3 regions of the Peribacillus sp. GL_122 genome follow, and region 2 is predicted to be linked to each of the others. Evidence: riboswitches for the same ligand, from Rfam matches in the RefSeq annotation. Region 2 holds a riboswitch; each other region holds the start of a gene.
The links. Region 2 has a riboswitch for lysine ahead of dapA (4-hydroxy-tetrahydrodipicolinate synthase). Riboswitches for the same ligand answer to the same signal wherever they lie in the genome.
Positions count from the first base shown of each region.

Region 1 (8,365 bases), 2.1 Mb from region 2:
ATACATCTATAAATACACTTATTCATTATACTTTAAACAAATAAAATCACAACTATATCGAAGAATTGTTTACAGGCTTCATGGAGTTATTTCCAAGAAGCCTGTAGGCAGGGGGAACTATGCATGTGATTCCTTTGATTTTCTCCGTTTCAGCAATCTGCTGACCAATCCATGGCTTGGGGAAAAGAGAAAGGCCAATCCGAATAATATGGCGGCCGATCCCACCATGCAACCTGATATCGAGGCATCCAAAATGGTGGCTGAATAGTAGCCGATGACGGAACTTAGCAACCCGACCCCGATACTGACCAATATCATGCGGCTTAAACGGTCTGAGAGCAGATAGGCCGTCGCCGCAGGTATGATGAGCATTCCAACTACTAAAATGGAACCTACACTATCAAAAGAAGCTACAGTTGTCAGTGAAATGAGGCTCATCAATAAGTAATGAAAGAACAGTACAGGAATTCCCATTGCAGCCGCAAGTGATGGATCAAATGACACGAGTTTAAACTGTTTGAAGAAAAGGAAGATCAGTATGAGGTTCAGGATAAAGCAGCTGCCGACAATCCAAACAGCTTTTGGTCCAGCTTCGATTCCCGCGATTGTCATCGTGTTCCAGGGAGTATAGGCTATTTCTCCATAAAGGACATGTTCCAGGTCAAAATCTATTTGTTGCGTATACAAGCTCACGAGTACGATCCCCGTTGCAAAAAGTGAAGTGAATACAATCCCGATCGCTGCGTCAGATTGAACGCCCGACGATTGGAAAAGCTGGATCAAGAATACGGTGAGCAAACCGAGAGCAGCTGCCCCTATCAGCATCGGAACAGAGTCACGAGTCCCGGTTATTAAAAATGCCAATACGATTCCCGGCAAAACGGAATGACTGATGGCATCCCCAATCAACGTCATTTTCCTGACTATCAAAAAGCATCCTAATACACTGCAAGCACTCGCCACCAATGCTCCGACTAAAATAATCCAAAAATCATTCATGATGAGTGGCTCCCTTTCCTTCTATTCTGTTCTAGAGAATATTTCTTTTTCGTCGATACCCTTCTCCATATAGATGAAAGCAGTCCACGTTTAGGTGCAAAAAGCATGGAAAAGAAAAACCATACCGTCGCGGATAAGACAATTAACGGTCCTGTTGGCAAATCATTGACCGATGTACTGATCAACGTTCCAGACACACCGCTCAACATTCCGAATATACCAGACAGGATGACCATGATATGCAGCCGCTCAGTCCAATACCTCGCAGAAACCGCAGGCGTGATCAGTAAAGATGCCATCAATACGACGCCTACAGCCTGGATACCGATCACCACAGCTGCCACGATCAGCATCATGATGAAATAATCCAGAAAAACAACCGGCAATCCCATCCCCTTAGCAAACCCAGGGTCAAAGGACAGTAATTTGAACTCTTTAAAAAATACGGTACAAGTGAAAATGAGAATAAAGGAAACCGTCATCATCATATATACATCTGACATGACCATTGACGCCGTCTGCCCAAATAAAAAAGTATCCAATCCACTCTGGTTTCCATACTCACTCTGCTGAATCTGTGTAAGCATGACAATTCCGAAGCCAAAGAAGGAAGATAAGACGATTCCCAAGGCCGCATCCTGCTTGATCTTACTGTATCTCGTTAGCACACTGATCAAGAAGACAGCCACTAAGCCAGCCAGGGCAGCACCTATTAGAAAGTAGGAAGTGGATTTCACTCCAGTTAACATAAAGGCGACACAGATACCGGGTAACGCTGCATGTGCGAGCGTGTCGCCAAGTAAAGACTGCTTTCTGAGGTAGGCAAAGCTGCCGATGACCCCGCTGCTTAATCCGAGGAACATCGTGCCAAGCAATATCCACCTTGTATTTGGATCAGTAATAATATCCAGTATGTTCATCATGTACACCTCATTTTAATAAAAGGCCGGACTTCGTGTCTGATAGTATCGCTAGGCGGCCTCCATATGTTGCCTGTAAGTGTTCGGGAATGAATACTTCCTCCGTCGGACCTATTTTCATCACCTTTTTATTCAATAACATCGTCCAGTCGAAATATTCCTTCACAGTGGATAGATCATGGTGCACAACCAGAACGGTTTTGCCTTTTTCCTTCAATTCCATCAGCAATTGTATGATTGCTTTCTCTGTTGCGGCATCCACCCCTACGAACGGTTCATCCATAAAATAAATATCCGCTTCCTGTGCCAATGCACGGGCCAGGAATATCCGTTGCTGCTGTCCACCTGATAGCTGGCTGATCTGACGGTTAGCGTATTCAGCCATCCCCACCTTTTCCAGGCACTCCATCCCCTTCTGTCTTTCGGACTTACCTGGTCGCTTCAGCCATCCGAGATGACCATATCTGCCCATCATCACGACATCGAGTGCGTTGGTCGGAAAATCCCAATCCACTGACTCCCGTTGTGGTACATAGCCGATACTCTTCCTCATCGATTTATAAGTAGAACCCTTTATTGTGATTTGCCCCGATATTTTGGGGATCAATTCGAGTATCCCCTTTATCAATGTGGACTTCCCTGCTCCATTGGGACCAATGATACCGATTAAATTCCCTTCCGGCACCTCAAATGAGACATCTTCGACAACCGGCTTCTTATGATAAGCAATCGTTAAATTCTCGACCTTCAAAGCTGCTAGATTCATAGTTTCTCCCCCTTATTTCAAAGCACGGACGATTGTGTCGGTATTATGACGGACCATTCCGATATACGTTCCTTCTTCCGTCCCTTTTTGACCCATGGCATCCGAGAACAATTCACCGCCGATTTCCACCTTGTGCCCCTGCTTACCTGCTCCTTGTATGACAGCCTCGATGGCCTTCCTTGGTACACTTGACTCAATGAAAATCGCTTTAATTTTGTTCTCCACAAGATAATTCCGCATGTCCGTCACATCTTTTGATCCATATTCCGATAATGTATTGATCCCTTGGAGACCTCTTACGTCAAGTCCGTAAGACTGACCGTAGTACCCAAAAGCATCATGTGCCGTAACGAGCACCCGTTGATCTTTTGGTATTTTATTAATTTCGTCTTGAACATATTTATCAAGTTCCTCCAATTGCAGGACGTACTCTTCATAATTTTCACGAAACTCTGCTTCATGGTCCGGATCATTAGCAATCAATTCTTTCTTAACTGCCTCCGCCGCAACGATCCAAAGCTTTACATCGAACCATACGTGGGGATCATGTTCCGTTGCACTCACTTTGCGAAGTTGGTTCTCCTTGAAGTCCTCCGTTACGGCAATCGTCGGTTTATCCTTGCTCATCATTTCAAATATATCCGTCATTTTCCCTTCAAGGTGCACACCGTTATAAAAAATCATATCAGCCGAATCCAGTGTCTTAACATCACCCTGCGTCGCTTTATATAGATGGGGGTCGACTCCCGGACCCATTAAACTGGTGACCTCGACATGTTTACCGCCGATATTCTCAACCAAATCTCCAATCATTCCCGTTGTTGCAACGACATTCAACTTACCATTGCCTTTATCACTTTCGACCGTATCATTGCCGCACCCCGTTAAAATCAGCAATGCAGCAAGCACGCTCCCAATAGATTTCAGAAAACCCATCCATATTCCCTCCCTTTTTCATCTTTCTAAAATAGTTTGCCATGTGCAAAATTAAGTGTAAATTTTTTTACATTGTCGTAAAGGCTAAAAAGTTTCCCGAGCACAACTTATTTTATACTATACACAAATATACAAAAAAAGTGAAACTATTTTTTCAAACATTTCAAAAAAGGACAATGACTTTTACACACAGCAAAAAACTGTCAGGAAGCTCCACTAGGGAGCTTCCTGACAGTCAGTCATTCCGTACATGAAACTAACGCTGAAGTTATATTATATTGTGGGGTCTTAATGGTGAATATAAACTATGGGGGCTATTTCGGGACGGTGTGAAATTCACGAGTAAATGCGCGGATTTTACGAGTAAAGTGCCAAAATTCACGAGTAAATGTGTGAATTTTACGAGTAAAGTGCCAAAATTCACGAGTAAACGCGGATTTCACGCATTCCATGTGCATTGCCACTCATTTTTTCAAGGAAATTGCCAAGTAAGCAAATCCCAATTCGATTCCGCAAAGCACAAAAAGGGTGATTAAAGTTTGGAACATCATGATCTCCTCCTCCTCTAAGACTTAAAACAATCTTAAAGGATGAAACCCATACCAGAACAAGACCTTATTTGAGAAATCTTCAGCAGCCCCGCACTGTTCTCTTGCCCTGAAATGGGTTTCATACTGTACAATATAAAAAAAGAAAAAACGGTGATACCATGACAAATATTAAAGAAATAGCTCAATGTGCCGGTGTATCTGTCTCAACAGTGTCCCGTGTATTGAATGATCATCCATATGTAAGCCCCGATAAAAGAAAGAGCGTCTTAGAAGCCATCGATCGTTTGAATTATACGAGAAACATAAATGCCATTCATCTTTCAAAAGGTAAAACAAATCTTATCGGCATCATCATCCCCTTCAACAATCACCCATATTACGGGGCAATCGTTAACGGAATCACTAAACAGGCAAATGCAATTGGCTGTCATATCGTCATCTTTCAAACAAACTATGACAGAGAGAAAGAAATCGAGGCTTTTAATATGCTGCAAATGAAGCAGCTCGATGGCATTATCGTTTGTTCAAGGATTTCGGAAATGAAAATCCTTTTGGATTATCAAAAATACGGACCGATTATTTTATGTGAAGATACAGCCCAGGCTGAATTCTCATCCATCAGCATTGATCATTATGCAGCTTTCTCCTGTGCCCTTGAGTACGTGATTGCTAAAGGATATAAGAAAATCGGATACAGCCTCGGCCGTAAAAAGAGCAGAAATAGTTCCCATCGTACAAAGGCCTTTAACGATATCATGAGTAAACATCAACTGATAAACAATAAAGAATGGCTGTTTGAAGGCAGTTATCACATCAAAGACGGTGAACAATTGTTTCAGGAATGGAATTCGATGATAGATAAACCTGAAGCCATCATCATCACGAATGATGACACGGCGGCAGGCTTCATTCTTACCGCTAAGAAATCGGGTATAAGGGTCCCGGAAGATGTGGCCATTCTCGGTTTCAATAATGATAGCCTGAGTGAAATGCTCGACATCACGACCATTTCCTTACCGCTGGAATGGATTGGGAAAATGGCAGTGGACCTATTTGAGAATCCTGAAGTGGTCAAACATGTAAAACTGGACTACGCCCTTATAAAAAGGAGGACCGTTTAGTTATCACATTGCTTTATTTTGGTATATCGTCATTTAAAATCTTCCTTGCCCATCATTCATTAACTAGGAAAAAATAACCACACAAAATAATCATTGCGATATTCATGAGATTATTTTATAATTTTGATATAGTAAAGTTTACTCAATTACTAGCAATCTATTGCGATTGCATGAATTTCATGAGCACTATCGTCCGACGTCACTTACAAGCTGACGCAACGATTTTAGAAAATTGAATACTTCCTCATTTACCGATGAGTTAGAGGCTGCAGCTTATAAAAGTAAAACGGACGAGATTCTGGAAAATTCAAGACTCCGTTTGAAAGGATAAGTTGCCGAAGTTAGGGTATATTCCATGTATATTCTCGCTGGCGGTGTTACCGAACAGGAACACCACTGTCACGTTTTTTCAAAAAAGCGTGGGGAGCTATCTTCGGAAGGATAAACGGGTTTATTATAAACAGCCGTCGATCTTTTTCGACTGCTGTTTTTTTATTTTTCGTTCCCTTCCAATAAAAAGGAGTGTAACATCAATTGTCAAATTCACAATCACCATCAAGCCCTACTGAACTGAAAAGGAGCCTGAAAGCGCGTCATTTAATGATGATTTCATTAGGTGGAACGATTGGAACAGGTTTATTTTTAGCAAGTGGCGGGGCCATTCATTCAGCCGGTCCCGGCGGTGCTTTGGTGGCATACGCGGTCATCGGCATCATGGTTTATTACTTAATGACAAGTCTTGCAGAAATGGCAGCGTTCATGCCAGTGGCCGGTTCGTTCCGTGTCTATGCATCCAAATTCGTCGATCCGTCTTTCGGTTTTGCGATTGGTTGGAACTACTGGTATAACTGGGCAATCACCATTGCCGCTGAATTGGCTGCCGTTGTCTTAATTATGAAGTTCTGGTTCCCGGATAGCCCTTCATTTATCTGGAGTGCCATTGCGTTAATCACTATGTTTCTTATCAATTACATGTCAGTTAAAGGTTTCGGGGAAACAGAGTTCTGGTTTGCCATGATCAAAGTCGTGACAGTCATCATTTTCTTGATCACGGGTGTTCTGATCATTCTCGGAATCATGGGTGGGAAAGACCCAATTGGTTTTTCCAATTTCACAATGGGCGAAGGTCCCTTTAACGGAGGGTTCTTCACGATCCTGGGCGTATTCATGGCTGCCGGCTTTTCATTCCAAGGAACGGAATTGCTTGGAGTGACTGCTGGTGAAAGTGAGGATCCAGAAAAAAATATCCCAAAAGCGATCAGATCCGTTTTCTGGCGCATCATCTTATTCTATATCCTTGCCATTTTTGTAATTGGAATGATCATTCCGTTTACCGATTCACGTTTATTGAGTGAAGATGTTGCCGTAAGTCCATTCACGCTTGTATTTGAACGGGCCGGCCTTGCATTTGCTGCATCCATCATGAACGCGATCATTCTATCATCCGTACTCTCTGCCGGTAACTCTGGCATGTACGCTTCAACCCGTATGCTATGGGACTTGGCACGTGATGGGAAAGCACCGAAATTCCTAGGCAAGTTAGATAAAAGAGGAGTACCCGTGAATGCACTTATCGTGACTTCTTTAGTAGGCTGCGTTGCATTCTTAGCTTCATTTTTCGGTGATGGCGTCGTTTATATCTGGTTATTGAACGCTTCAGGCATGGCGGGATTCGTCACCTGGGTCGGGATTGCGATTGCCCATTATCGGTTCCGCAAAGCTTACGCAGCTCAAGGCCTTGATATGAATGATTTACCATTCCGGGCAAAAGGCTTCCCATTCGGGCCTATATTCGCACTTGTCCTTTGTATTATCATTATCATCGGACAAGGCTATCAAGCTTTCAGCAGCGATGGGATCGACTGGAATTCAATGTTTGTTTCCTACATTGGCTTAATTTTATTTTTCGTCCTATGGTTCGGCTATAAAATCAAGCATAAAACGAAAATCATTCCCCTAGAGGAATGTGACCTTAAATCAAAATAATACACAAAGGACCTGTTCTAAGGAGAACAGGTCCTTTTTTCATTTCAAATGATAAACACGGCATTCATATGGACGCAGAGGTTTGCTGGAGATTCCTACTTCCTCCTGATCATAATTGCCGATCAGCCTAGTGGCTGAATATGCTTGCAGTTCTTCAGGCAAAGTATAGGAGGCCTGCTCTTCTCTAAAGTTGCATAGAACCAAAAGCCTTTCTTCTTCAAACGATCTCGTGTAGGCAAATATTCGTTCATCATCCGGCCATAGCAGTTCAAAACGGCCATAAACGACTACTTCATGTTTCTTGCGTAATTGGATAAGCTTTTTATAAAAATGAAAAATGGAATTCTGATCATTATAGGCTTTTTCTGCATTAATCTCGGGGAAATTGGGATTAACCTTAATCCAAGGCGTCCCTTTCGTGAATCCTGCGTTCCGGGAGTCATTCCACTGAATCGGTGTCCTCGCATTATCCCTGCTGCGGGCGTGGATGGCTGACATCATCCGCTCTTTTGACCAGCCATGTGAATTGACGAGTTCGTCATATGAATTCAATGTTTCGATATCCCGGTAATCATCGATGCTTTCAAATGCAACATTGGTCATGCCCAGCTCTTCTCCTTGATATATATAGGGTGTCCCTTGAAGCATATGAAGGCAAGCTGCAAGCATCTTTGCGCTTTCAATACGATACTTTCCATCATTACCAAACCTTGAGACAATCCGGGGCTGATCATGGTTGTTCCAGTATAAACTGTTCCAGCCATCCCCCTCCAAACCAGTCTGCCACTTGGAAAGAATTCGCTTTAAATCGGTAAGCTTCCACTTATCATTACTCCATTTCCCTGCTGGTCCGCTCCCCAAATCCATATGTTCGAATTGAAAGACCATATGTAGCTCACCACGATCTTTACCTGTGAACAATTGCGCCTCCTCCGGTGTGACGCCTGGCATCTCCCCAACCGTAATCACGTCATGTCCAGAAAGTGTCCGTTGATTGATTTCCTGCAAAAACTCATGTATGCGCGGGCCATTCAGGAAAAAGGGGCTTCCATCGCCATGCTGTTTCTCATGATGAACGGCTCCATC
Region 1 is NZ_CM174415.1:5,324,716-5,333,080, forward strand. It holds gene AC3ISB_RS25975 (metal ABC transporter permease) at 118-999, opposite strand; gene AC3ISB_RS25980 (metal ABC transporter permease) at 996-1,922, opposite strand; gene AC3ISB_RS25985 (metal ABC transporter ATP-binding protein) at 1,930-2,685, opposite strand; gene AC3ISB_RS25990 (metal ABC transporter solute-binding protein, Zn/Mn family) at 2,698-3,621, opposite strand; gene AC3ISB_RS25995 (LacI family DNA-binding transcriptional regulator) at 4,331-5,293, shown strand; lysine riboswitch at 5,546-5,731, shown strand; gene AC3ISB_RS26000 (amino acid permease) at 5,828-7,279, shown strand; gene AC3ISB_RS26005 (glycoside hydrolase family 13 protein) at 7,319-8,365, opposite strand, start outside.
Region 1: it holds a riboswitch for lysine, as region 2 does, so the genes downstream of both, AC3ISB_RS26000 (amino acid permease) here and dapA (4-hydroxy-tetrahydrodipicolinate synthase) in region 2, are expected to answer to the same signal.

Region 2 (8,365 bases):
ATAAATCACCTGTATTAAATCGCAATGAAAGAAATAGATCAATATTTCCTTTTGAAAGTACAAGTATTACGCCAATAAGCGAAAAAAACATAGAAAACATTTGTAGAATATTAATTCTTTCTTTTAAAAAGAAAAATGAAAAAACAGCAATTGAAATCATGTTTAATGTTGATATTAATCCAACATTAGTGGCGGATGTTTTCTCTAATGCTGCAAATTGTAAAAGATTAAATAGAACCACACCAGTAATTCCCATCAAAAATAAAGGAAGGATTGCAGTTCGAGGGGGAAATATCTTTCTTTCTTTCAACCATACAATTGGCAAAAGACAACTAATAGCAATGATCCACCTTAAACTCGTCAAAGTCATCGGAGAAGCATGACCGACAAGCGATTTTCCTACGACAAAGTTCCCGCCCCATAATAAACTTGTTAAAAGTAATAACGAAAAATAATAATACTGCATATCTTTTTGCTCCTTTTCAGCTTTCACAGTTTAAGTGAAAAAAGATCGAAGCCATTGTGCACAATGACATTTCAATTTTCATAATTAATTACTGCTAATTTTAACATTATAGGTCGTTACTTTATATATTATTTTGTATAATAGAAGAAACTTAAAATAATAATAAAAAATATTACTGATATACAGAATTAAATTAAGTTTTGCTATTGGGATGATACTGTTTTTGGAACAATTGTAAAAGGAGTGACTATAAGTGGAATCTATCGTAAGCAAGGTTCTAGATAATGTTGATATTCAAATTTTAGATTTACTACAAAAGGATGCACAATTAAGCAATACTGAGCTTGCAAAGCGTGTCAAGTTATCTCCACCAGCTATACATTCAAGGATAAAACGTTTGGAAAATGAAGGATTTATTAATGGGCAAGTAGCAATTTTAAACCAGGAGAAGCTAGGTTTTGATTTATTATGTTTTATTTTTATGAGTACGAATATACATCAAGCTGAAAAACTGGAAGTTTTGGAGAAGGCATTAGCTTCTATGTCAGAAGTATTAGAGTGCCATTGTTTAACAGGTGAGTATGATTATCTTTTAAAAGTGGCTAACAAAGATCGGAAGGAATTAGAAATATTTATTAGAAAGCTAAATAAACTAGGCATAACAAGAATTCAAACTAGCCTAGCTCTCAGAGAAATTAAATATTCAACAGTTTTACCCATATAGAAAAAAAGTCCCGTTCGTAAAAGTACACTTTTACGAACGTTTTTTGATAGAACGAGAGAGAGAAAAGTAGAAGAAGGAATAAAAAAATGAAGTCCTTAAATTTGGAAACATACAAATCCGCAGCATGGATCAAAATGAAGGACCGCAACTTCAGGCCATGAGAAAAAAGGGGTTGGATAAAAAAACTTGTCAAAAAAAATAGCCTTTGCTAAAAAAGAACATAGGCTATTTATTCATTATCAAGTTATTTGAGTAGATATAAATCCATTTTTAAGTTGAACTATAATGTTCGCTCAAAATTTTGAACGTCTTTTGATTTTGTTAAGGAGGATTATAGATTGGATAATAAGGAACGACTCTGTCTTTCAATAATTACATATCAACATCACTAGAAATACCCCGATAAAATCATTGCTATAGAAAATTTGAAATTTACAATTCCTACTTGATGCACCATATATTTTTCTTGAAAATGTAAATTCTCCTTTTGCCCTTAATCTTATAAAATCATTATATGCTCAACTAGTTTAAGCACTGAGCCGTGCATCGATTAAAAAGCAGTACACTTCTTTCGGAGTTGCACTGCTTTTTTTAATTTCTCCCGTTTATTATGATTTTTAATCAGAAAATCGGTATTGAAGACTCGCTTAATGAAACATAAAGTTTAATTACTTAACAAAATTGCTTCTGCGTTACTCGGTTGAAGAGCTATTTGTAGTGCACTTTTTTCTTCATAGTTTAAAGGGACCAATGGTAAGCGGACACCTCCAACATTTAACCCCCGCATATTTAATGCTGATTTTACCGGTGCTGGGCTTGGTGCAGCAAATAATGCCTTCATAATTGGAAGAAGGTTACGATGTGCAGTGGCAGCACCATGTACATCACCATTTTTAAAGCTATTGATCATTTCTTGCATTTCATTACCAATTATGTGTGAAGCAACCGAAACAATGCCTGTTCCACCGATGGCTAAAACCGGTAGTGTTAACCCATCATCGCCGCTGTACAATGTAAAATCGCTAGTTGTCTTGCTTATGATTTGTGCCATGGCATCTAAGTCACCACTTGCTTCTTTTACTGCCACAATATTGTTGATTTTTGAGAGGCTAACAATCGTCTCCACTGACATGTTCACAACACTTCGTCCTGGGATATTATAAAGCATTACCGGCAATGATGTTGAATGGGCAATAGCACTAAAGTGCTGAAATAATCCTTCTTGAGACGGCTTGTTATAATATGGGGTAACGAGCATGATTCCGTCGACTCCTGCTGCCTCTGCTTGTTTTGTTAAGCTGATAGAAGCCTTCGTGTTATTTGAGCCAGTTCCAGCTATGACTGGAACTCTTCCATCAACAACTTCTACAACAATTTTGAATAAATCGACTTTCTCTTCTTCAGTTAATGTAGGAGACTCTCCAGTTGTACCAGCTATTACTAATCCATCAGAACCATTAGCAATTAAATAATCTACTAAAGTTCTCGTAGCATTAAAATCAACCTCATCATTATGATTAAACGGGGTAACCATTGCGGTTAAAACTTGGCCAAAATTCATAACTTCACACCCTTTTGTATAATTTTTTAAAAAATTCAGAGGTGGTTTGGGCCATTCAGGAGTAAACGCAAAAAAGCAACAACGAGGATTCGCTGCTGCAGTAGAAACAATATTTATCAAAAAAATGTTTCCGCGCATAAGATAGCCCTCCATATAGTTTCCTATATGACAGTCCTGCATTTATTCAATAGCAGAACCAGCTTCAAGAACATGAGATTCTTTCCGCTTCGGCAAATTCCCCTTTCCACAATAGTCATAGGATCTCATTCTCCTCAAAGTGTGTACTAATGGTCTTTGCTCCTCTATCCTCACTTCAAAAAGTATGAAGTAAGAAAATATTTAATTGACTGTAATATAACAAGGAATCCTTATTATTGCAAGGCCAATTTAAAATATTTTTTAAGAATACATGGATAATCAATGAAAATGGATACGGTATAAGGGCTGGATTTTTCTTTTTTAGTATTATGTAATCTCAACATTAATAGTTTTATAAAACAAACTGTATGAAAAGTTTCACTCTTTTATAGTCAGTTTTACAATTGATATATCTTATAGATAATTAGTATTTATCTTATGAATCCTTAGAATAATGATCAAGGTGGGGAGGACAACATGATAAATATAAAACTAACAAAGGAAAGAAAAGATATGAAAATCCGTGACGTTTGGGAAGCAAGAAAACGGATCGCTTCAATGTAAGGAGGACTCCATTGCTTCAATTATACTATCATAAAAAATTGAAAAGGATGGCCATTAATGACATCAAGCTAATGTTAACAACCTATCCAAAGATAAAATTATCTTTCGTCCAATAAAAACTGATCAGAAGCAATTGCTTGCACGAGGGAAAAAAACCGGAGGAGTTCGACAGCATTGTAGCTGGCAATTTTACCAGAGAGTATGTTGCTGAAAATGGAAATAAATCCGTAGCCAACAAGATTAAACTTATTGAACTACTTGGTGCTTCCATTCCATTCAGGATTGGAACGAATACGTATAAACAGCATACGTCGTTCCAAATCCATGAGCTGGAATGATAAAATCCATTAAGATCCGTGGGATTGTTAACAAAGAAAATTGATCAGGCATTGAACTGCGAAATGGACTGTACATATTAGGCAAAAGGAGGAAAGTTGCCCAAAACGCAATTCCACCGAGAAAAGTCGTTAACAGGAAGTTTGCATTAATAACGACCAGTGTTCGCAGAAATAATGAGAGCCCCGCTTGAAGAATAAATACCTGCTTTGGCCAAAGCATTATACGGATCTAAATTCCATAATTGTGCAGTATAACAGGATGTCTGGCCTTTCATTATCCATCCGTTACCACCGGAACTAGCACAACTTGTAAATGCTCTCTTGGTCTTGCCATTAAAACTGTCAACCCAAACATTTGCATAATAATCGTAAGGAGCAGCCGAATAAAACTTTAAGTAACCCCACGCCGTATGACAATACGCACTTCCTTTTAGCTGCACATATCCAATTTTTACACCGTTTTTATAAATATATTCCGTTTCATAAGTGATTGGGCTTTTAGAAGCACAACCTGTCGAATAAGGGTTTGTATTATCGTAGGACAAGGCAAATGCTTTATTCATCGGTCCAATCGCAAAAAACAGTCCAAAGACAAGCGTTATTACCATCACAATATTTAATAATTTTTTTATAATAACCTCTCTCCTTTCCTTCTTCTCGACTTTACCATATGAAAATTGGTATTTCTATGTACTTTGGAATCATTTACCATATATATAAATATTACTATAACCCGGATAACTACGTAGTTAAGGGATAGTTCCCCATTCCCATCAAGCAATGGCAATTCATTACTACAAGCGAAAAATTATCTTAAGTTTTCCTCCAGAATCAATTTAAGTGAACGGAGGACTATTGGCCATAGGTATTTTTTGATTTATTAATATTTAAATTACACTGAACTAATATTTTATTAATAATGTAAAGTTACTATTTAAATTGGTAAACCACATAAAAATTTAAAAATGAGGAGGATATTTGTCTTTTTGCAAAATACTTACATAATTAAAGCGGCTAAACGATAAATAGGAGGAATTGATTTTGAAAGTGAAAAATAAATTTGCTGCAATGTTGACAGTTGTAACTGTAGGATTAACAACATCTTTATCAAATGTACAAGCATTCTCGGAATCTTCAAATTCAGATAATAAACGTAAACCGGAGCTCGTTTTTCCTGTAATCAGTGATGTACATATAGATGATGGATCATCTGCTGATATGAACAAGTTTAGAACAGCCATGGATCAATTAAACAAAGCTGCGCCTAAACAGGATGCTTTTGTTGTCGTTGGGGATTTAACGGACTATGGATACGCTACTGAATATGATAGGTTTTTCTCCATTTATAATGAGAAGAAACAAGGGGATGTCCAATCCATGTTTACAATGGGAAACCATGATTATTGGAATGGACTTTCAGTAGAAAAAGCACAAGATCGTTTTCTCGAGAAAACTGGAATGGATTCTCTTTACTATCATAAAAAAGTAAATGGATATGATTTTATTACGTTAAGTCCGGAAAATGGTAATACGCATGGTTTATATTCTGTTAATCAAATTAACTGGCTAGGCGAAAAGTTAGCTGCAGCAGAAAAAGAGAATCCGGACCAACCAATCTTTGTTTTTCTTCATCAACACATTAAAGACACTGTGTATGGAAGTGACTTATGGGGAACTCAGGAAAATAAAGAACTTTTATATGATACATTAAAGAAACATCCACAGGTTATTACATTTTCAGGCCATTCTCATTATCCACTTGAAGACCCTAGAACGATTCATCAAAAAGACTTTACGTCTGTTGGCACGTCTTCTGTAAGTTATTTGGAATTAGAGCCGGGCAAACTTCAAGGGTTTCATCCTGAAGGATATCGGGATATTAGTCAAGGTATGATTGTAGAAGTTTATAATAATGAAGTTGTCCTTAAAAAACGTGACTTTCATAAAGACGATTGGACAGGAAAACCATGGGTAATCAAAAATCCTTCTAAAAAAAATAACTTTAAATATACAGACGATCGAGATCAGTTACCACCGGTTTTTGCAGTTAAAGACAAGGCTTCGATTGTAAAAGAAAAATCGACACTAAAAAGTTTAAATGTTACATTTCCGCAGGCAAAAGATAACATGCTAGTACATTCTTATCACATTACAGCCAAAAACAAGGAAACAGGGGAGTTAGACGCAGACTTTACCGCATTTTCTGAATTCTATATTGATCCTGTTCCAAAGAATTTAGAGTTCCCTGTAGCTGGTCTTAAGCCAGGTACAGATTATGAAATTAAGGTACAAGCACTAGATTCATTTAACAATAGCAGTAAAAAGGTGTTACTGGCTGAAGGCCAGACAAAAGCCCTGGAAATGGTCTCAGCACTAGCTTCTCCTTCTTTAGTAACGGAAGGTGAATCGACTACACTCCAAGTGAAGATGAAAAATTTTGGAAATGGTAGTGTGAAGGGGAAAATTAAAGTTGATGCACCTGAAGGTTGGAGTTTGGAGCACAATGAACTTGATTATGAGCTTTCGGGAACTGAAGAAAAAATGTTGCCAATTAAAGCTACACCTAGTAAGGAAAGTTCCGGATCATCACAATTCACGATTACTGCTTACGAGGGCGGCCAAATAATTGGCTCCAAGAATATAAATGTATTCGTAAACATGTTGCTTGGAGAAAGTTTTGACCAATTAGAGTCTGGATTAAAGCCAGCAGTGAATGAAAACATTCCAGGTTCTATTCTCGGTTGGAGCCATGCAGCCCCTAACGGCTGGTCGGTGACAAATAGCTCAAATATGCCAGCCGGTACAATGGAGTGGCAAGGTTGGAGCTTCACAACAAAGGACTTTTGGACAAAAGCAGAAGACCAAGATCGTAACAAATTTGAGCTTGGTCAAGGTGTTATAGCTGTAGCGGATCCTGATGAATGGGATGATAACGGTTCACCATCATCAAAAGGTTTTTTTGATAGTACATTAACTTCACCTTCTGTAAAAGTTGATGGTGCAAAAGATCTGTACTTAGGATTTGCATCCCATTATAAACAAGAAGGAACGCAAACAGCTGAAGTAACTGCTGTCTTTGATAATGGGGAAAAACAACAAGTTCTCGTTTATGACAATAAAGCTGCTTCCGATAATAAAAATGGACATGTTTTGAATAAGTATGAAGTTAAATCGATTAAGGTTCCTGAAGATGCTTCTTCGATGACAGTACAATGGAGAATGCATAATGCGAAAAATAATTGGTTTTGGTCGATTGACGATATTAGATTGGATGACCAAATGATCGTTTCACCAAATGAATGAGAAGAACAGGTGAACTTTTCTTGAAATTTGTATTAGTAAAAAGCGGACTTTCCTTAAGGGTAAGTTCGCTTTTTCTTAATTTATAATGGTTTATTACTCATTTATTTCGTATCTTTGTTAGGATAATACATCAAAATAAAGGTATAGTTATTAATTTATTAATCATTGAAGTGCAGCTTTATTTAACTCTTGGATAATTTATAAACCATTCCATTATTATAAAAGGTAGGATGAAAATCTAATATTTTATCAAAAAATTAGCTAGCCGAGACCCGAGAGAAGCTTTCGTCGAGGAGGCTTGGCATACAGTAGGCAGAAATGGAGCGATTTCTGAAAACAACTGGAACGTTTTATAATTAAAAAATTGTAGACCGACATAGAATTTTTTCTATGTATTTTAGAAAATTTTAAGATTTGTGTGATATGTTTTTTTAAAGTTCTAAGAAAAATTATCGTGGAAAACATTTTCCATGCAAGAACAGCGGATAAACGGTGAACTTTTCTATAATCGTAAACGAGAGATCGATATGGGGTGAAAATATTTGTCAATTAAAATGAGGTTTCTATTGTCCTACGTTGGCGTAATTCTTATTTCCATCACTTTATTTTTAGCAGCTGGATTTTTACTTACTTTTGCAATAACAGGCGATATAAAATCGATAGAGCATTTATACAAAAAATCTTATCTCCAAAAACCTTTGACTGCAGTAGAAGAAAGTGTGTTTCTCGATTTAAAGCTTTTGGCAAAAAATAATCCAGAGCAGCTTTTGAATGAAGAACAGCTGGAGAAGATTGAACATAGAGATATTAAAATTGTCGTTAGAAAAGATAATAACATTGAGTATACGTCTCCCACACTTGATAAGCTGGGCTTGGTTCAATCACTTCCTATGTTCGAAGAAACGAACATCAATACGCGGGACACAATCAAAATGAAAGACACTTTTTTCACATATGTGAAGTTTGATTTTTATTTTTCTGATAAAAGTGAAGGAAGTATTTTTGTATTGAGAAAGGCAAGTTCCTTTGCTGAGCTGACCCGCGAGTCATTTCCCATTTTATTCGCGCTATTGTTATTACTGTTTGTAATGATTATTGGACTTTTAAATTATTTAGTTTCAAGAAGCATCATCAAACCTATCTCAATACTTAAAGAAGGTGCAGAGCGTATAAAATCAGGAGATTTAAACTTTGAAATCAAAGCGACTTCGAATGATGAAATAGGACAATTGAATAGGGAGTTTGAGGAAATGAGAAAAAGGTTAAAAGAG
Region 2 is NZ_CM174415.1:3,230,592-3,238,956, reverse strand. It holds gene AC3ISB_RS15525 (DMT family transporter) at 1-466, opposite strand, end outside; gene AC3ISB_RS15520 (Lrp/AsnC family transcriptional regulator) at 720-1,190, shown strand; gene dapA (4-hydroxy-tetrahydrodipicolinate synthase) at 1,855-2,751, opposite strand; lysine riboswitch at 2,886-3,064, opposite strand; gene AC3ISB_RS15510 (hypothetical protein) at 3,591-3,791, shown strand; gene AC3ISB_RS15505 (DUF2690 domain-containing protein) at 3,938-4,354, opposite strand; gene AC3ISB_RS15500 (metallophosphoesterase) at 4,839-7,094, shown strand; gene AC3ISB_RS15495 (sensor histidine kinase) at 7,637-8,365, shown strand, end outside.

Region 3 (8,365 bases), 910 kb from region 2:
TCTTTAGCTACTGTCAAGCCGCCTACCCCTGAATCAATGATGCCTATCGGTTGTTTCAAAAAACTCGCCTCATTTTTCTTTCATTTCTAGATGTAGTTTTGCTAGAATCCCTTTGAGGGACCTGATGTCAGATTCGTTAAAATTGACTAACACGCCACTCAAGTACTGCTGCCGTTTATTAATTACTTCTTCGATAATCCGTTCACCTTCTTCAAGAAGGTGAATTCGAACCACACGCCGGTCCTTTTCATCCCTGACACGCTGAACAAGCTGATGTTTCTCCATGCGGTCAATCAGGTCCGTCGTTGTGCTGAAGGCGAGAAACATCTTCGTGGACAATTCGCCAATCGTCATGTCGCCTGATTCAAAAAGCCATTGCAAAGCCACGAATTGAGGAATGGTAATTTTATAATCATGGAGAATTTCTCTTCCCCTTTGTTTAAGCCATGTCGATACATAGCGCAATTCCCTCTCGATATCGGCTACATATGCCGCCTGCTTCTCTTCATCCATACACACAGCTCCCCACTTCATGAAACTTATCATACTACCATTTTGGATGAAAGTGAAATGATTTTCAAGATTGATTGCATGGAAGCATAATGAAACCCCATACATAAAAATAAGCAGCATCCAAAGAAGTCAAAACAACCAAGTTGCTTTGCCCTTCCTCATATGCTGCCAATAAACGGGAGAGAAATTATTTATAAGGCTTACGTATTAAGAGTTAACACATTAAAGCTTAAGTTCTCCCATACGAAGGAGTTCTATGACTGCCTGCGAACGTCCTTTAACTCCAAGCTTCTGCATCGCATTCGAAATATGGTTTCGAACTGTTTTTTCGCTAATAAACAATTCACCTGCGATTTCTTTTGTTGTTTTGTCTTGTACTAGTAACTCAAATACTTCTTTTTCTCTTTTGGTGAGTAGTGGCTTATGAGTGAATTCGTTCTCCTTCAAGTAATGTTACCCTCCTTGCCTTCACCAGCATAAAACCCGGAGTGGGTGTCTATTTAGTCAAGATATAGTATGTCGGCTGGGGCAATGGAGTGACTCTTTTACTTGTCTAAATGGAAATATTTTTAGGAATGTTCAGCTCTGTATGCCACATCGATCGCTTCATCTCTTCCGTCCAAGGTACTGGCTTTCCGTTGGCCTTGGAGACTTGTACAATCGTCCCCCTGCCCGTTAAACAAATTGAACCATCTTGTTTGGTCCCCATATAATGTATGTCCACTGAAGAATTTCCGATATGGTCAGCTTTCACATGAATTGTCAACTGATCATTGAAAAACATCTGCTTCAGGTAATCACACTGTAAATTTGCAACAACCGGCATCTCACCGCATTCAGCCGAGGTCCAATCCTTCATGAACCCCATACTGTTGAAATACTCAATCCGAGCCTCCTCAAAATAAGTAAAAGGAATCGTGTTATTCAAGTGCCCAAACATATCAGTTTCCGAAAAGCGGACCTTAATCTCATGTTTAAAAGAAAAATCATTGATCCACTCCGTTATATTATCGATATATGATATTCTGCCCAACTTGTGCACACCCTTTCTGAATTGAATGACTATTCACTCATTTTATAAGAAAACAGCGATAATGAAAAGGATTTTCTATCGGAAGCAGGTTAATTTTATCAAGCTCACTTCATTAATCAAATCCTTCACCGTTGGCTTGGTGCCGCATTTACACTTCGATCCTAAATCGTTATTACAATGTCGATTCCAACCAAGTCTACGTATGTAAAACAATGAAAAAAAAGAACCCATATCATATGATACAGGTTCTTTCATGTTCATTATTAAACTTCATCGCTGCCGAAGAAGTTACGGAATTGTTGGATCGTAGTATCACGGTTCAACGCGGCAATCGAAGTCGTTAAAGGAATTCCTTTAGGGCAAGACTGCACACAGTTTTGCGAGTTACCGCAGTTTGCAAGTCCTCCATCACCCATGATCGTATTTAAACGTTCAGCTTTGTTCATTGCACCTGTTGGATGTGCATTGAATAAACGAACTTGCGATAATGGTTGTGGCCCAATGAAGTCTGAATTGCTGTTTACGTTCGGACAAGCTTCCAAACAAACACCGCAAGTCATACATTTAGATAACTCGTAAGCCCATTGGCGTTTCTTTTCTGGCATACGAGGTCCTGGTCCAAGATTGTACGTTCCATCGATTGGAATCCATGCTTTTACCTTTTTCAATGAGTCGAACATACGGCTGCGATCGACTTGCAGGTCACGAACAACAGGGAATGTACGCATTGGAGCTAGACGAACCGGCTGCTCCAATTGATCGATAAGAGCTGTACATGATTGTCTTGGTTTACCATTGATAACCATTGAACAAGCACCACATACCTCTTCAAGACAGTTCATGTCCCATGCGATTGCTGTAGTGTGCTTGCCTTGTACAGTTACTGGATTACGACGAATTTCCATTAGAGCGGAAATTACGTTCATATTCGGGCGGTACGCTAATTCGAATTCCTCATCATAAGGAGCTGAATCCGGTGTATCTTGACGAGTTATTATAAAACGGACTGTTTTAGTCTCAGATTTAGTTTCAACCATTTTTTTGCTCCCCCTCTTTAGTGTTTCGTAGTGTAGTCACGTTTACGCGGTGCGATCAGTGATACATCAATATCTTCATAATGGAATTCAGGTGCTTGATCCAAGCCTTTGAATGTTGCCATAGTAGTTTTCATGAATTCCTCATCATTACGTTCCGGGAAATCAGGTTTGTAATGCGCTCCGCGGCTTTCGTCACGGTTTAACGCACCAATTGTGATTACACGAGCCAATTGCATCATGTTTTGCAGCTGTCTAGTGAATGCTGCTCCTTGGTTACTCCATTTTGCCGTGTCATTGATGTTAATTTTCTTGTAACGTTCCATCAGCTCAAGAATCTTGTTATCCGTTTCTTTCAGCTTGTCATTGTAACGAACTACAGTAACATGCTGTGTCATCCACTCACCAAGTTCTTTGTGAAGGATGTACGCATTTTCGTTACCATCAAGAGACATGACTTCATTCCATTTCTCCTGTTCTTGTTTTTCGTACCCTTCATACAATGAAGAAGGAATGGATTCTGAAGTTTTATCAAGGCCTTCAATATAATTAACGGCATTCGGTCCAGCGACTGAACCACCATAGATTGCAGAAAGAAGTGAGTTCGCACCAAGACGGTTACCGCCATGTTGTGAGTAATCACACTCACCTGCAGCGAATAAACCTTTGATGTTAGTCATTTGGTCATAATCCACCCAAAGTCCGCCCATAGAATAGTGAACGGCAGGGAAAATTTTCATTGGAACTTTACGAGGATCTTCACCCATGAATTTCTCGTAGATTTCAATGATTCCGCCAAGTTTTATATCAAGTAATTTAGGATCTTTATGTGATAGATCCAGGTAAACCATGTTTTCTCCATTTATGCCAAGCTTCATGTTCATACATACGTCGAAGATTTCACGAGTCGCGATATCACGAGGTACAAGATTACCATAAGCAGGGTATTTTTCTTCAAGGAAATACCAAGGTTTTCCGTCTTTATATGTCCAGATACGTCCACCTTCACCACGAGCGGATTCACTCATCAGACGAAGTTTGTCATCTCCAGGGATTGCTGTCGGGTGAATTTGAATGAACTCACCATTTGCATAATTTACACCTTGTTGATAAACGATGGAAGCTGCTGATCCTGTATTGATCATTGAGTTAGTTGATTTACCAAAAATGATTCCAGGGCCGCCGCTTGCCATGATGACTGCGTCGCCAGGGAATGATTTGATTTCCATTGAAGTCAGGTTTTGAGCTACGATACCGCGTGCTGTTTGCTCATCATCGATAACAGCTCCAAGGAATTCCCAGCCTTCATATTTCGTTACAAGGCCTTCAACTTCATAACGGCGAACCTGCTCGTCCAATGCGTAAAGTAATTGCTGACCAGTTGTTGCACCAGCGAATGCTGTACGGCTATGTTGAGTACCACCGAAACGACGGAAATCAAGAAGACCTTCCGGAGTACGGTTGAACATTACACCCATACGGTCAAACATGTGGATGATCGATGGTGCTGCTTCGCACATCGCTTTAACCGGCGGTTGGTTAGCCAAGAAATCTCCGCCATAAACTGTATCGTCGAAGTGGATGTATGGAGAATCCCCTTCACCTTTTGTATTTACTGCCCCGTTGATTCCGCCTTGGGCACAAACTGAGTGAGAGCGTTTAACAGGCACTAAAGAAAATAAATCAACCTGTTGTCCCAGCTCTGCTGCTTTGATCGTAGCCATTAATCCAGCTAGACCTCCACCAACGATAACTATTTTACCTTTACCCAATTCTGTCACTCCCTTATTTCCATTAGCCAAGCTATGTTTTTCCTAATACTTATAAATGAACTCTATCTTCTTATACGAAAGCGAAAATTGCGCTAACCCCTACATAAGAAAGAAGAACGAAAACGATCAAAGTAACGTAAGTCATGATTTTTTGCGATTTTGGTGATACTGTCAGACCCCAGCTCACTGCAAATGACCATAATCCATTAGAGAAGTGGAAAATTGTCGAAATGACCCCAACTAAATAAAATGCAATCATAAATGGATTAGAGAAAATCTCTGCCATCATGTCAAAGTCAACCTCTGCACCTAATGCTGCTTGAATTCTAGTTGACCAAACATGCCAAACAAGGAAAATCAACGTAATGATTCCGCTTAGACGTTGTAAAAAGAACATCCAATTCCGGAAAAATCCAAATCTACCCAAATTATTTTTAGCCGTAAACGCGATATAAATCCCGTAAACTGCATGATAAATCAAAGGTAAGAAAATGATGAAGATTTCCAAGAAATAACGAAACGGTATGCTTTCTAAGAAATGTGCTGCTGAATTAAATGATTCCGGTCCCTTTGTTGCCATATAGTTGGTAACTAAATGTTCCAACAAGAACAGCCCGATCGGAATAACTCCAAGTAGTGAATGAAGCCTGCGATTCCCAAACTCACGATTTTTTGCCACTAAGTGCCCCCCCTTAATTTGTGAAAAATCATGCAAAGATAATCTGGTGGCTACCTTTTATCTCCGCGTGAAAATATAGTATAGAGTCAGAAAACTCCTCTATACTCCCTTTACAATTATGTGACATGTCCATTTTACTCCTGACTTCTATGTGCGTCAAGAAAACGGATACAAGAAATCTCTTTTTCAGAATAGATTTTATTGGATTAAATTGTCTATTTTTTATCTGTCAAGTATATATTTTGGAGAAATTATTAATTAATCTATTAATATCTCGGAATAATTTCTCATTTTTTTCCAATTGTTATTTAAATAAATAAAAAACAGTATAATTTGCAAAAGAAATACGTTTATAATAGATTTACAGAAAGAGGCGATAAATTATGAAAAAAAATATTGCTGCTGCGATAGAAGAAGAGATTCATACTGAAGAAATTATAACTGAAGAATTCAAAGTTCCAGCTTTCGGGTACGAATTAATCAGAGAAGTTCTATTGAACGATATTCTCGGAAAAGACTCTAATCAAATCCTCTATTGGGCAGGTAAACAATTAGCAAGAAAATTCCCATTGAATGGCGATCAGGAAGTTATTGAATTTTTCCAAAGCGCTGGATGGGGCAATCTGGAAATCTTGAAGTATACGAAACACGAGATGGAATTATCCCTGACGGGTGAAATAATCAGCCGCCGCCTGGATTTACACCCTGATTGTCACTTCCAGCTTGAAGCCGGTTTCCTTGCCGAGCAGTTTTCACTGCAAAAAAAATTCCTCAGCGAATCAACGGAAGAAATCAAACGCCGCGCAAAAAAAGTGATATTCACCATCCAATGGGATCCCAGAGATCCAATCTAATGAGCCCTTAAAACAGACTTACCCTTTTTACCGGAAGTCTGTTTTTTATTGGACTCCTGAGACTTAAGCTAGCACATTTGCATGCTGACCAAGTTTAAATGCTTCATGAAGAGATTCAACCGCCTTCACCATTTCCTTTTCATTGACGACAGTCGAAACTTTAATTTCCGATGTGCTGACCATTTTCACCTGGATGCCTGTATTGGCCATCACTTCAAACATCTCGGCAGCCACACCGGGATTGGATACCATACCAGATCCGACGATGGACACTTTGGCCAACCCGCTCTCCGTTTCGACCCGGTCGAATCCCAATCGTTCTTTATTATTTTCCAGCACGATCAAGGCCGCTTCCGTATCTTCACTTTTTGTGGAAAAAGATAGATTGGTCGTATCCTCGGCGGTCATGCTTTGAATGATGATGTCCACATTAATCCGGTTTTTCGCAAGTGTCGTGAAGATTGTGGATAATGCACCAAGTGATTGGGGCAAACCATAAATTGTGACCCTCGTAATACTGTCTTCAAAAGCAATGCCGCGTACAATTAAGTTTTCTTCCATAGTTGCTTCCTCCTCAATGATTGTTCCTGATTCTCTCTCCATGCTTGAACGGACTTCAAGCGGAATTTGATAATTTTTTGCATATTCGACAGCCCTTGGATGAAGGACGCCCGCCCCCAGGGTGGCAAGTTCCAGCATTTCATCGTAAGAAATAGATTGGAGTTTTCGTGCGCCTTTTATGTAGCGTGGATCCGTTGTGAAAACACCCGTTACATCCGTATAAATATCGCATCTATCCGCATTCAGCGCTGCAGCGATGGCAACCGCCGTCGTATCGGAACCGCCTCGCCCCAAGGTAGTGATTTCCCCATTTACATCGTTACCCTGGAAACCGGCCACGACCACTATTTTCTTCTCTTGAAGCTGAGCTTGAATCCTTGAAGCATCGATGTTTAAAATCCGGGCATTCCCATGAACGGATTCCGTTTGCATTCCAGCCTGCCAGCCAGTATACGAAATGGCTTCATGTCCTTCTTCAATCAATGCCATCGTTAACAGGGAAATCGTTACCTGTTCCCCAGTAGTCAATAGCATATCCATTTCCCTTTTGCTCGGGGTTCCGGAAATATCACGGGCCATGGAAACCAATTGGTCCGTCGTTTTTCCCATTGCTGAAACAACGACGACTACCTCATTTCCATTCTCCGCTTCCTCGATTACCCGATTGGCAACATTTTTGATTTTTTCTACGCTACCGACGGATGTTCCGCCGAATTTTTGAACGATTAATGCCATGCTCATGCACCCTCTCTACTTTTTAGGCAATAAAAAAAGCAATGAGAAATATCTCATTGCTGTGATCACATATCTAATACTGTAAACACAGTGAGATAGCTCTCCAGGGTATAAACCCTGACAATCCGCCATTTATTAAATGTCGGACCAGGAAAACAAGGTATGAGTCTTGTCTTCCTTCGGCGTCATCCCCTTTCAAAACCTTTCATGGAAGCTCATACTTCTCCAGGTTTTTACTCTTGAATTCCGCACCTCTATCAGCACTTTTAAGTTGTCTAGTTAAAAATTCCTTTTAATCATAGCACAGTGATTTATCGGTAGCAAGATTATTCTTGTAATTTTCTAACGATTCCCTCGGCTACCCCTTTTGGCATACCAGCTTCCATGATTTCCTCGACTGTTGCCTCTTTGATTTTCTTCAATGATCCAAAATGCCTTAATAATTGCTTCCTTCGTTTTTCCCCGACTCCTGGAATATCATCAAGCTGGGAGTGAACCGCATTTTTCCCGCGTAGCTGGCGATGAAAAGTAATCGCGAACCGATGCACTTCATCCTGAATTCTTTGCAATAGGTAAAATTCCTGGCTCCGTGAATCAAGAGGTACGATTTCAAGAGGATTTCCGATCATCAATTGCGATGTCCTATGCTTTTCATCCTTAATGAGGCCTGAAAGCGGAATATCAAGGCCCAATTCATTTTCCAAAATATCCCGAACAGCTTCAACATGTCCCTTTCCGCCATCAATGATGATCAAGTCCGGAAGCGGCAGCCCTTCTTTCAATACTCGTGAATACCTTCTTCTGACCACTTCACGCATCGATTCATAATCATCAGGTCCCTGGACCGTCTTGATCTTATATTTTCGGTACTCTCTTTTTTCCGGCTTCCCATCAATGAACACGACTAAAGCGGAAACAGGGTCACTTCCCTGGATATTGGAGTTATCGAAAGCTTCAATTCGATGTGGGGTGTAGATACCCAGTTGGTTCCCGAGGTTTTCCACAGCATTGATCGTTCTTTCTTCATCCCTCTCAATCAAAGAGAATTTTTCCTGAAGGGCGATGGAGGCATTTTTATTCGCCAAATTAAGCATGTCTTTTTTCGCTCCCCTTTTGGGATGAATCGTTTTGACCCCAAGCAGCCCTTCGGCCATTTCGGCATCCACTGATTCAGGCAGCAAGAT
Region 3 is NZ_CM174415.1:4,144,697-4,153,061, forward strand. It holds gene racE (glutamate racemase) at 1-59, opposite strand, end outside; gene AC3ISB_RS20030 (MarR family winged helix-turn-helix transcriptional regulator) at 70-513, opposite strand; gene AC3ISB_RS20035 (helix-turn-helix domain-containing protein) at 736-960, opposite strand; gene AC3ISB_RS20040 (acyl-CoA thioesterase) at 1,067-1,546, opposite strand; gene sdhB (succinate dehydrogenase iron-sulfur subunit) at 1,810-2,583, opposite strand; gene sdhA (succinate dehydrogenase flavoprotein subunit) at 2,601-4,352, opposite strand; gene AC3ISB_RS20055 (succinate dehydrogenase cytochrome b558 subunit) at 4,423-5,031, opposite strand; gene AC3ISB_RS20060 (YslB family protein) at 5,415-5,885, shown strand; gene AC3ISB_RS20065 (aspartate kinase) at 5,949-7,181, opposite strand; lysine riboswitch at 7,270-7,446, opposite strand; gene uvrC (excinuclease ABC subunit UvrC) at 7,508-8,365, opposite strand, start outside.
Region 3: it holds a riboswitch for lysine, as region 2 does, so the genes downstream of both, AC3ISB_RS20065 (aspartate kinase) here and dapA (4-hydroxy-tetrahydrodipicolinate synthase) in region 2, are expected to answer to the same signal.